DNA from 3 places in the Bradyrhizobium sp. ISRA436 genome. Region 3 is predicted to be linked to each of the others. Evidence: predicted binding sites of a transcription regulator. Region 3 holds the regulator's gene; each other region holds the start of a gene.

Region 1 (3,276 bases), 2.2 Mb from region 3:
GTACGCACCGCGAACGGCGCGACCACCCTTGCGGCGGCATCGATGTCCGCGGCAGCCACGGGTGGATTTATCGCGTTTTCCATCATCCGCAATTTCTATCGCGTTGGCAGACAGCCCGGCAAGACGCTTCATAGCGCTTTCAAGCGAAGTGGGCCGGGTTCGCGTGAAGAAAACGCGTCAAAACAAAGGCGCGTGAGGTCGGTCAGCGCGGCGTCGGCTGGGTTGCCGGCAGGACGCCGAAATGGTGCTCTTCGGCACCGAACTCCATGGTTTCGCCCTCGCCGTCGCGCGGCACCGGCCGGACGTTCAGGGCGCGGTCGATGAACACTCGCGCCGAGGCCTGCCAGGTGTGGAGCGCGGCAAAATCAACGCAGGCCTGCCGCGGGATGCTCAGCGCTTCCAGGCACGCATGGCGCAAATCCTCGTCGAGCACGCCGACCGGAGCCGCCCCGATCACGTCGAGGGGACCGGTGACCGGAAAAGCGGCAACCGGCAGCCCGCTTGCCAGCGCCTCGAGCAGCACGAGGCCGAACGTATCGGTCCGGCTCGGGAAGACGAACACATCGGCCGCGGCGTAGATCTCGGCCAGCTCCTCGCCATGGCGCGCGCCGAGAAACACGGCCTCCGGGTATTTCCGCTCCAGCGCCGCGCGCGCCGGGCCGTCTCCGACCACGACCTTGGTGCCGGGCAGATCGAGATCGAGGAAGGCCTCGAGATTCTTCTCGACCGCCACGCGACCGACGCTGAGATAGACCGGCTGCGGCAGGCAGAGATCGACATCGCGCGGATGGAACAGCGCGGTATCGACGCCGCGCGACCACAGCACCACGTTGCGGAAGCCGCGCAGCCGCAACTCGCCGGCCAGCGCCGGTGTCGCCGCCATCACCGCCTGGCTCGGCTTGTGGAACCAGCGCAGCGCGCGCCAGATCCAGGATTCCGGGACAGGCGACCGCGCGGAGACATACTCGGGAAAGCGGGTGTGGAAGCTCGTCGTGAACGGCAGGCCGCGCTTGCGACAATAGCGGCGAACCGAGAGCCCGATCGGCCCTTCGGTTGCGATATGGATACTGTCGGGCTTCACTGCCGCGATCAGACCGGCAACCTTCGCTTGATACGGCAGAGCCAGCCTGAGATCGCGATAGCTCGGCATCGCAAAGGTGCGGAACGATTCCGGCGTGAGGAAGCTCACCTCGACACCGAGCGATTTTGCCGCCTGCGCCATCATGGTCAGCGTGCGGACAACCCCGTTGACCTGGGGATGCCACGCATCGGTCGCGACCAGGATATGCGTCATGCAGCGCGTGCCGTTACTCGCGGAACCGGCGCGATGCGGCGCACCGGATCGGTCCAGGTGATGATCTCGAAGCGGCCGTCCTCATGCTCGGCGAGCGCGGTGCAGCTCTCGACCCAGTCGCCGCAGTTCATGTAGCGGATGCCGTGCTCGTCATGAATGGTCGCGTAGTGGATGTGGCCGCAGATCACGCCGTCGCAGCCGTGGCGCCGCGCCTCGCCTGCCAGCGTGGCCTCGAATGCGCCGATATAGTTCACCGCCTTCTTGACCTTCAGCTTGGCCCACTGCGACAGCGACCAGTAGGGCACGCCGAACATCTTGCGGAAGAAGTTCACGAAGCGATTCATCTGGATCGCGAAGTCGTAGGCCTTGTCGCCGAGATGGGCGAGCCAGCGCGCGTTCTGCACCACGAGGTCGAAGATGTCGCCATGGATCACGAGATAGCGCTTGCCGTCGGCGCCAGTGTGGATGGTGTTCTCAACCACGTCGATGCCGCCGAAATGCGTGCCGTAATATTTGCGCAGAAATTCGTCGTGGTTGCCCGGCACGTAGATCACCTTCGCGCCCTTGCGCGCCTTGCGCAGCATCTTCTGCACGAAGTCGTTGTGCGTCTGCGGCCAGTACCAGTTCGACTTCAGCGCCCAACCGTCGACGATATCGCCAACGAGGTAGATCGTGTCGGCATCGTGAGAGCGGAGGAAATCAAGCAGGCGGTCGGCTTGCGAACCGCGGGCTCCGAGATGGACGTCGGAGATGAACAAAGTGCGAAAGCGTCGCTCCGGGCTTTCTTCACTCAAGGAGTCACTTCCCATGCCTGTGCACCTAACAGATTCCTGTGACAAGGCGATGACGATCCTCGCGACCGAAGGCCCCCAGAAAGCTAACGAGAATCAGTTGCACGCCCCTTCACTGCCGATAACAGCGGCGTGCGACAATCTGGCGACATGGGAGCGCGTAGATGTGTGGAACACAGGTTGCTTCGATGTTCGCTCGGATGGTTCAGCCGCCGTCATTGCCGGACGGCGCGACGAAGAAAAAAGCCGTCGCGAGCCAATTTCAAATGTTACGTAGATCACAGTCAGTAAGCGCTAATCTCCGTCACGATCCGCGGCACGTCAGGGATGACCTGACCCCAGCGGCGGAAGAGACGGTCATGAGAGGACCTATCGAAGCAGTCAGCTTATCGGACCGTGAACTTAACTCGATATCTGGCGGCGTGGATATCCAATTTGGGCCGGTCGGTATCGACGGCGACGAGAAGGATGCTGGCATCGCTTTCGGCGTAACGATGCAGGGGGCGACGGGTTTGCGATCACAGGCGATGCCGATGCTTGCGGCTCTGAAGGGCGTGCGCGACGGTTGCACCGGAAGGTCCGCCTAACTGATTGCCTTTCTTCAGGCCGCCACCTGCTGGAGATGCCGGGTTGGCACGGCTGGTCGCGAACCCGGCAAGCGGCGCCAGCTCTCTTCTGGCGAGCAATTTAGCTCTGGCCGGGTCTCGATCCTCACGCGCCAAGCTGCTCAGTCGGAAGCGTTTCACCGGCGCCATCTGCTTCGCTCCCCAACGACGTCAGGCGCCGACTTCGGGTCAGACCGGTAGCCGCAATATGAGCTCGGTAATCGAGAACGCCCTCTCCGGCGTTAACACCACGAGGTCGACGACCGTCATCTACCCCGGGTGATCGTATAGATATTTCAGATGCCGGTACTTGGCGAACTACGAAATTGCGAGACTCAAGCGCTCGCGCGATGGCTCTAACGGCGTCGCCGATCTTCATCAGCAGAGAAAACACTGAGTCAACCAGAACGATCAGGCTTGGTCCACCGGCAAGGAATGCGCGCGCAATGTTGTCGCCGTGAACCAGAAGCTCAATGAAGTTGAATAACGTGCCATCACCACGCGGCGCCATAGAAATTCCGTAATATCCAGCCTTCGTGAGGCGCAAATGACCCAGCTAGCTAAGGCGTCCTCAGTATCAGAGTAC
Region 2 (3,276 bases), 2.9 Mb from region 3:
GGCCACGATACTATGTAGATAACATCGGTCCGTTGCTGCCAAGAGCCGGATATTGAGTAAAATCAGGCTTCTAGCCGGGAAGCGACCAAGTTGAGCATTCCGAACATCATTACCCTCGGCCGCATCATCCTGGTGCCGGTGATCGTCTGGGCCATCGTCTCCAGCCAGATGGAGATCGCGTTTGCGATCTTCGTGATCGCCGGGGTCTCGGACGCGGTCGACGGGTTTCTTGCCAAGCGCTTCAACATGACGAGCGAGCTTGGCGCCCTGCTCGATCCGCTAGCCGACAAGGCACTGCTGGTGTCGATCTATGTCTCGCTCGGGATCTGGGGCGCGGTGCCGCGCTGGCTCGTGATCCTCGTCGTGTCGCGCGATATCATGATCGTGTCCGCCGTGATTGTGTCATGGTTGTTCGACAAGCCGGTCGAGATGAAGCCGCTGATGGTGTCGAAGCTCAACACGGTGGCGCAGGTCGCGTTCGCGGCGCTGGTGCTGGCCTCGCTCGGCTTCGGCTTTCAGCCGCACCCCTACGACCTGATCCTGATGGGGCTGGTCACGATCTTTACTTTGGTTTCGGTGTCCCTCTATCTCGTGGAGTGGCTGCGACACATGAGCACGATCGAAGCCCGATAGCCTGGTTTGGAGATTTGTGTGGCAGGTAGCGTTCAACCTCGTCAATTGGCCCTGGCACTGCCGCACGAGGAGAGACTGACGCGAGACGATTTCCTCGAGGGGCCGGCCAACGAAGCCGCGTTGACGCTCGTCGACCGCTGGCCTGACTGGCCGAACCGCATCATGCTGCTGGTCGGGCCGGAGGGCTCCGGCAAGAGCCACCTCGCCGCGATCTGGGCCGAGCACGCCGGCGCGCGCTCGACCTCGGCGCACGCGCTCACTGCGGATGCCGTGCCCGGCGCGCTGGCGACCGGCGCGTTGGTGGTTGAAGACCTCAGGCCGTCGGATTTCGACGAGCGCGCGATGTTCCACCTGATGAATCTCGCGCGCCAGGATGACGCCTTCGTGCTGCTGACGGCCCGCGTATCGCCATCGGCCTTCGAGATCGACCTGCGCGACCTGTGTTCGCGGCTCCGCGCGGTGCCGACGGTGACGCTGCTGCCGCCCGACGATCAGCTGTTCCGCGGCCTCATCGTGAAATTCTGCGCCGACCGCCAGATGACCGTGGACGAGCAGATCGTGAGCTACCTGACCACCCGGATCGAGCGCTCCTATGCCGCCGTCCGGCAAGCGGTCGAGCTGTTGGACACCGAGGCGCTCCGGCTGGGCCGGCCGGTTACGCGGGCACTGGCGGCGGAGTTGTTGCGCGATGCGTGAACGGGGCCGCCCGGCTTGACGGCGGAAGCGGCTGGAACATCAATGTCATCGAAACGTCATCGCAATATCACATGGTCGGTGCGGCTCTCGGCTAGACCGCTCAGGGCCGATGCCTCGGATTGGATCGACATTTAATGGACTCGTCGCAAGCTATTGAAATCAAAGACAAAGAGCCGGATGTTGCCGCACTCCCCGCGATTGCGACCAGCCCCGAGCGATTCATCAATCGCGAGCTCTCCTGGCTGCATTTCAATCGCCGGGTGCTTGAGGAGTCGGTCAACACAGGTCATCCCGTGCTGGAGCGGGTTCGATTCCTGTCGATTTCGGCCAATAACCTTGACGAGTTCTTCATGGTCCGCGTCGCCGGCATCAAGGCGCAGGTCCGTGAAGGCATCCCGGAGCGCAGCCCTGACGGCCTCACCCCGTCCGAGCAGCTCGTTGTGATCAACAAGAACGTGTCGCAGCTCGCCTCCGACCAGCAGGCGATCTGGCGCGACCTCCGCACCATCCTGTCCGAGGTCGGCATCCAGCTCGTCGACGGGCGCGACGTCACCAAGTCCGAGCGGGCCTGGATCGAGGATCACTTCCTCCACAACATCTTCCCGCTGCTGACACCATTGGCGATCGATCCGGCGCATCCGTTCCCGTTCATTCCGAATCTCGGTTTCACCGTCGCCCTGCAACTGTCGCGGATCTCCGACGGCAAGCCGATGAACGCGCTGATCCGCATGCCGGGCAAGATCGACCGCTTCATCCGCTTCCCCTCCAGTAAGGAGGGTGGTCCGGCCCGCCTGATCACGCTGGAACAAGCCACCGGCCTGTTCATCGGCCGTCTGTTCCCCGGCTACACCGTCAAGGGCCAGGGCGCGTTCCGGATCATCCGCGACTCAGAACTGGAAATCGAGGAAGAGGCCGAAGACCTGGTCCGCGTGTTCGAGACCGCGCTGAAGCGGCGCCGGCGCGGATCGGTGATCCGGCTCGAGATCGAGGCCAAGATGCCGGAGGAGCTGCGCAGCTTCGTGCAGCACGCATTGTCGGCGTCCGACGACGAGGTGTTCCTGGTCGACGGCGTGCTCGCGATGAACGAGCTCTCGCAGCTCACGCGCCTCGATCGTCCCGACCTTGAATTCCCGCCCTACGTCCCGCGCCATCCCGAGCGCGTGCGCGATCATGGCGGCGATATCTTCGCAGCCATCCGGCAGAAGGACCTCATCGTCCATCACCCCTATGAATCGTTCGACGTTGTCGTGCAGTTCCTGCAGCAGGCAGCGCGCGATCCCGACGTCGTCGCGATCAAGCAGACGCTCTATCGCACCTCGAACAATTCACCGATCGTACGCGCGCTCGCGGAAGCCGCCGAAGCGGGCAAGTCGGTGACGGCGTTGATCGAATTGAAGGCGCGCTTCGACGAGGAAGCCAACATCCGCTGGGCCCGCGACCTCGAGCGCGCCGGCGTGCAGGTCGTGTACGGCTTCATCGAGCTGAAGACGCACGCCAAGCTGTCGATGGTGGTGCGCCGCGAGGCCGGCAGCCTCACCACCTATGTGCACACCGGCACCGGCAACTATCATCCGGTCACCGCGCGCATCTACACCGACCTCTCCTACTTCACCTCCGACCCGATCATCGGCCGCGACGTTGCGCGCGTATTCAACTACATCACCGGCTATGCCGAACCGAGCGACATCGAGAAGATGGCGGTGTCGCCGCTGACGCTGCGCAAGCGCATCATCGAACACATCCACGACGAGATCGCCCACGTCCGTCACGGACGGCCCGGCGCGATCTGGATGAAGATGAATGCGCTGGTCGATCCCGATATCATCGACGCGCTGTACGAAGCCTCGCAGGCCGGCGTCTCGATCGAGCTTGTGGTGCGCGGCATCTGCTGCCTGCGCCCCGGCTTGCCCGGATTGTCGGAGAACATCCGCGTCAAGTCGGTGATCG
Region 3 (3,276 bases):
GGCGAGCACCACGCGCTGAAGAACATCAACCTGACGCTGGGCACCAACCGCGTCACGGCGTTCATCGGTCCGTCGGGCTGCGGCAAGTCGACCCTGCTGCGCATCTTCAACCGGATGTATGATCTCTATCCGGGCCAGCGTGCCGTCGGCCAGTTGATGCTGGACCAGACCAACATCCTCGACCCCAAGCTCGACCTCAACCTGTTGCGCGCGCGGGTCGGCATGGTGTTCCAGAAACCGACGCCGTTCCCGATGACGATCTACGAGAACATCGCCTTCGGCATCCGTCTCTACGAGAAGATCTCGAAGTCCGAGATGGACGACCGCGTCGAGAAGGCGCTGCGCGGCGGCGCGCTGTGGAATGAGGTCAAGGACAAGCTGAACGCCTCGGGCCTCTCGCTCTCGGGCGGGCAGCAGCAGCGCCTCTGCATCGCCCGCACCGTCGCGGTGCGGCCCGAGGTGATCCTGTTCGACGAGCCGTGCTCGGCCCTCGACCCGATCTCGACCGCCAAGGTCGAGGAGTTGATCCAGGAATTGTCCGAGGACTACACGATCGCGATCGTCACCCACAACATGCAGCAGGCGGCGCGCGTGTCCGACAAGACCGCCTTCATGTATCTTGGTGAACTGATCGAGTTCGACGACACCAACAAGATCTTCACCTCGCCGAGCGATCGACGCACCCAGGACTACATCACCGGCCGGTTCGGCTGAGGAGACACGCGATGGCTTCTGAACATACCGCCAAGGCATTCGACAGCGATCTGCAGGAACTCACGCGCCTGGTCGCCGAGATGGGCGGCCTCGTCGAGCGCATGATCACCGAATCCGTCGACGCGCTGATCCGCCGCGACGTCGCGCTCGGCAAGCGTGTCGTCGCCGCCGACGTCGAGATCGACGGTCTGCAGCACGTCATCGAGGAGCGCGCGGTGCTGACGATCGCGCGCCGCCAGCCGATGGCGATCGACCTGCGCGAGATCGTCGGCGCGATGCGGGTGGCCACGGATCTCGAGCGGATCGGCGACCTCGCCAAGAACATGGGCAAGCGCGTCGCGGCGCTGGAGAGCGATTTCCAGCCGCTGAAGCTGATCCGCGGCCTCGAGCACATGACCGACCTCGTGCTGTCGCAGGTGAAGTCGGTGCTCGACGCCTACGCCGCGCACGACCTGCCGGCCGCGATGGCCGTCTGGAAGGGCGACGAGGAGGTCGACGCGATCTGCACCTCGCTGTTCCGCGAACTGCTCACCTACATGATGGAGGACCCGCGCAACATCTCGTTCTGCATCCATCTGATGTTCTGTGCCAAGAACATCGAGCGGATCGGCGACCACGCCACCAATATCGCCGAAACCGTGTTCTACATGATCGAAGGCCAGCAGATCACCGACAAGCGCCCGAAGGGTGATATGACCACCTTTGCCACCACAGTGCCGGGCAACGGCTAGCTGAGGTGCTTGGTTCGCGTCCGGGCAACGGATCAACACAGAGAAAGAACATAGACCGATGAGCGCACGCATTCTGGTAGTCGAAGACGAGGAAGCGCTGACGACGTTGCTGCGCTACAACCTCGACGCGGAAGGCTACGACGTCGAAACGGTCGGGCGCGGCGACGATGCCGACACAAGGCTGAAGGAGCGTGTTCCCGATCTCGTGGTGCTTGACTGGATGCTGCCGGGCCTGTCCGGCATCGAGTTGTGCCGCCGCTTGCGCGCGCGGCCCGAGACCAAGCAGCTCCCGATCATCATGCTGACTGCGCGCGGCGAGGAGAGCGAGCGGGTCCGCGGCCTCGCCACCGGCGCCGACGATTACATCGTCAAGCCGTTCTCGGTGCCGGAGCTGCTGGCGCGCGTGAAGGGCCTGTTGCGCCGCGCGAGCCCCGAGCGGCTCGCGACTGTGCTGACCTATGGCGACATCGAACTCGACCGCGAGAAGCGCCGCGTGGCGCGCTCGGGCCGTCCGATCGATCTCGGGCCGACCGAGTATCGCCTGCTTGAGTTCTTCCTCGAGCATCCCGGCCGCGTGTTCAGCCGCGAGCAGCTGCTCGACAGCGTCTGGGGCCGCGACATCTATATCGACGAGCGGACCGTCGACGTGCATATCGGCCGGCTGCGCAAGCTGCTCAATCCCGGCCGCGAGCAGGATCCGATCCGCACCGTGCGCGGCGCCGGCTATGCGCTGGACGACCGCTTCGCCAAGGCCGAGCCGCAGCATTAAGCGTGAGTGTCGTCGCGGCGCCTGCCGGGACACATCACCAGGCTCTGCAGGCATAAAAAATCCCCGCTTGCGCGGGGATTTCGTTTCATGAGCTGTGTTTACCGTGTCGGCGGTTTGTTGGCCGGGCGGCGCCGATCGGCGGCCGGCTGGTAGGCGACACGCGAGTGATGCGCGCAATAGGGCAGGCCGGTGAGTGCCTTGCCGCCGCAGAAGAAGAATTCGGGGCTCGAGGGGTCGCCGACCGGCCAATGGCACGTGGCCTCGTTCAGCTCGAGCAGGGACAGCCGCTGGCTCATCGGAACCACATTGTCATAGGCGACCGGATCCGGCTCCAGCTCGACCTCGAAGGCGTGCGCGAGCGCCGTGTTGCCACGCGAGACCGGGCGTGCCACCCGCATCATGTGTTGGGCGGGACGGGCCTTGCGCTGCCGCGGGGCCGCGGTGGAGGGGGCCTTGGCACGGCCGGACAGGCCAAGCCGATGCACTTTGCCGATCACGGCGTTTCGCGTCACATTGCCGAGTTCCGCCGCAATTTGGCTGGCCGACAGGCCCGCCTCCCAGAGCTTCTTCAGCTGCTCGACGCGATCATCGGACCAGGTCAATACCGTCATCGCATTCTTCCCTTCGCCTTGCGCCGGCCAGTCATTGGAGCGGCGCTGCGAGCCAAATCTGACAAATATCCCTGCGGGCAGAATCCCTTAGCCCTCGCCGGACGCGGTTTTGCGCCCGAACGTGTACGCAGAACGAAAGCTACTTAGAGGGTCCAGTACTGCCGCACGAGATGTCGTATCCGACAGGCCAAACGCTACAATATGGCGTGACTCTGGCGCAAGAGTCCGCGGCAGCGCGTCCACATGTTCCCACACTTATGCATTGCAAAGAGGCTTTTCCACCTCACCGGAATGCACCGGATCGCGCGCGTTTCGCATTGCAGGAAGGCCACTTCGTGGCGATTGACAGCGACTGCCCGCAGCATACAATGTTTGCCACGTGCCGCCCGAAAAGGCGGCACGTTTTGTTTTCCGAAGCTGGCCGTTGCTGCGCTGGCGTCAAGGCACGCGG

What was found. The regulator PhoB, encoded in region 3, activates phosphate uptake and scavenging genes when phosphate is short. The targets are predictions, from matches to a motif close to TGTCATNNANCTGTCAT.
Region 1: MTX23_RS23405 (UDP-2,3-diacylglucosamine diphosphatase) is a predicted target of PhoB. The motif match lies at 2,127-2,143, and genes of this name have one in related genera.
Region 2: MTX23_RS19990 (RNA degradosome polyphosphate kinase) is a predicted target of PhoB. The motif match lies at 1,373-1,389, and genes of this name have one in related genera.

The regions. Positions count from the first base shown of each region.
Region 1 is NZ_CP094519.1:4,973,529-4,976,804, forward strand. It holds gene MTX23_RS23395 (threonine/serine dehydratase) at 1-86, opposite strand, end outside; gene MTX23_RS23400 (glycosyltransferase family 1 protein) at 203-1,294, opposite strand; gene MTX23_RS23405 (UDP-2,3-diacylglucosamine diphosphatase) at 1,291-2,103, opposite strand; gene MTX23_RS23410 (hypothetical protein) at 2,250-2,672, shown strand.
Region 2 is NZ_CP094519.1:4,210,391-4,213,666, forward strand. It holds gene MTX23_RS19980 (CDP-alcohol phosphatidyltransferase family protein) at 91-633, shown strand; gene MTX23_RS19985 (chromosomal replication initiator DnaA) at 652-1,329, shown strand; gene MTX23_RS19990 (RNA degradosome polyphosphate kinase) at 1,464-3,276, shown strand, end outside.
Region 3 is NZ_CP094519.1:7,133,844-7,137,119, reverse strand. It holds gene pstB (phosphate ABC transporter ATP-binding protein PstB) at 1-714, shown strand, start outside; gene phoU (phosphate signaling complex protein PhoU) at 726-1,445, shown strand; gene phoB (phosphate regulon transcriptional regulator PhoB) at 1,504-2,214, shown strand; gene MTX23_RS33175 (GcrA family cell cycle regulator) at 2,313-2,825, opposite strand.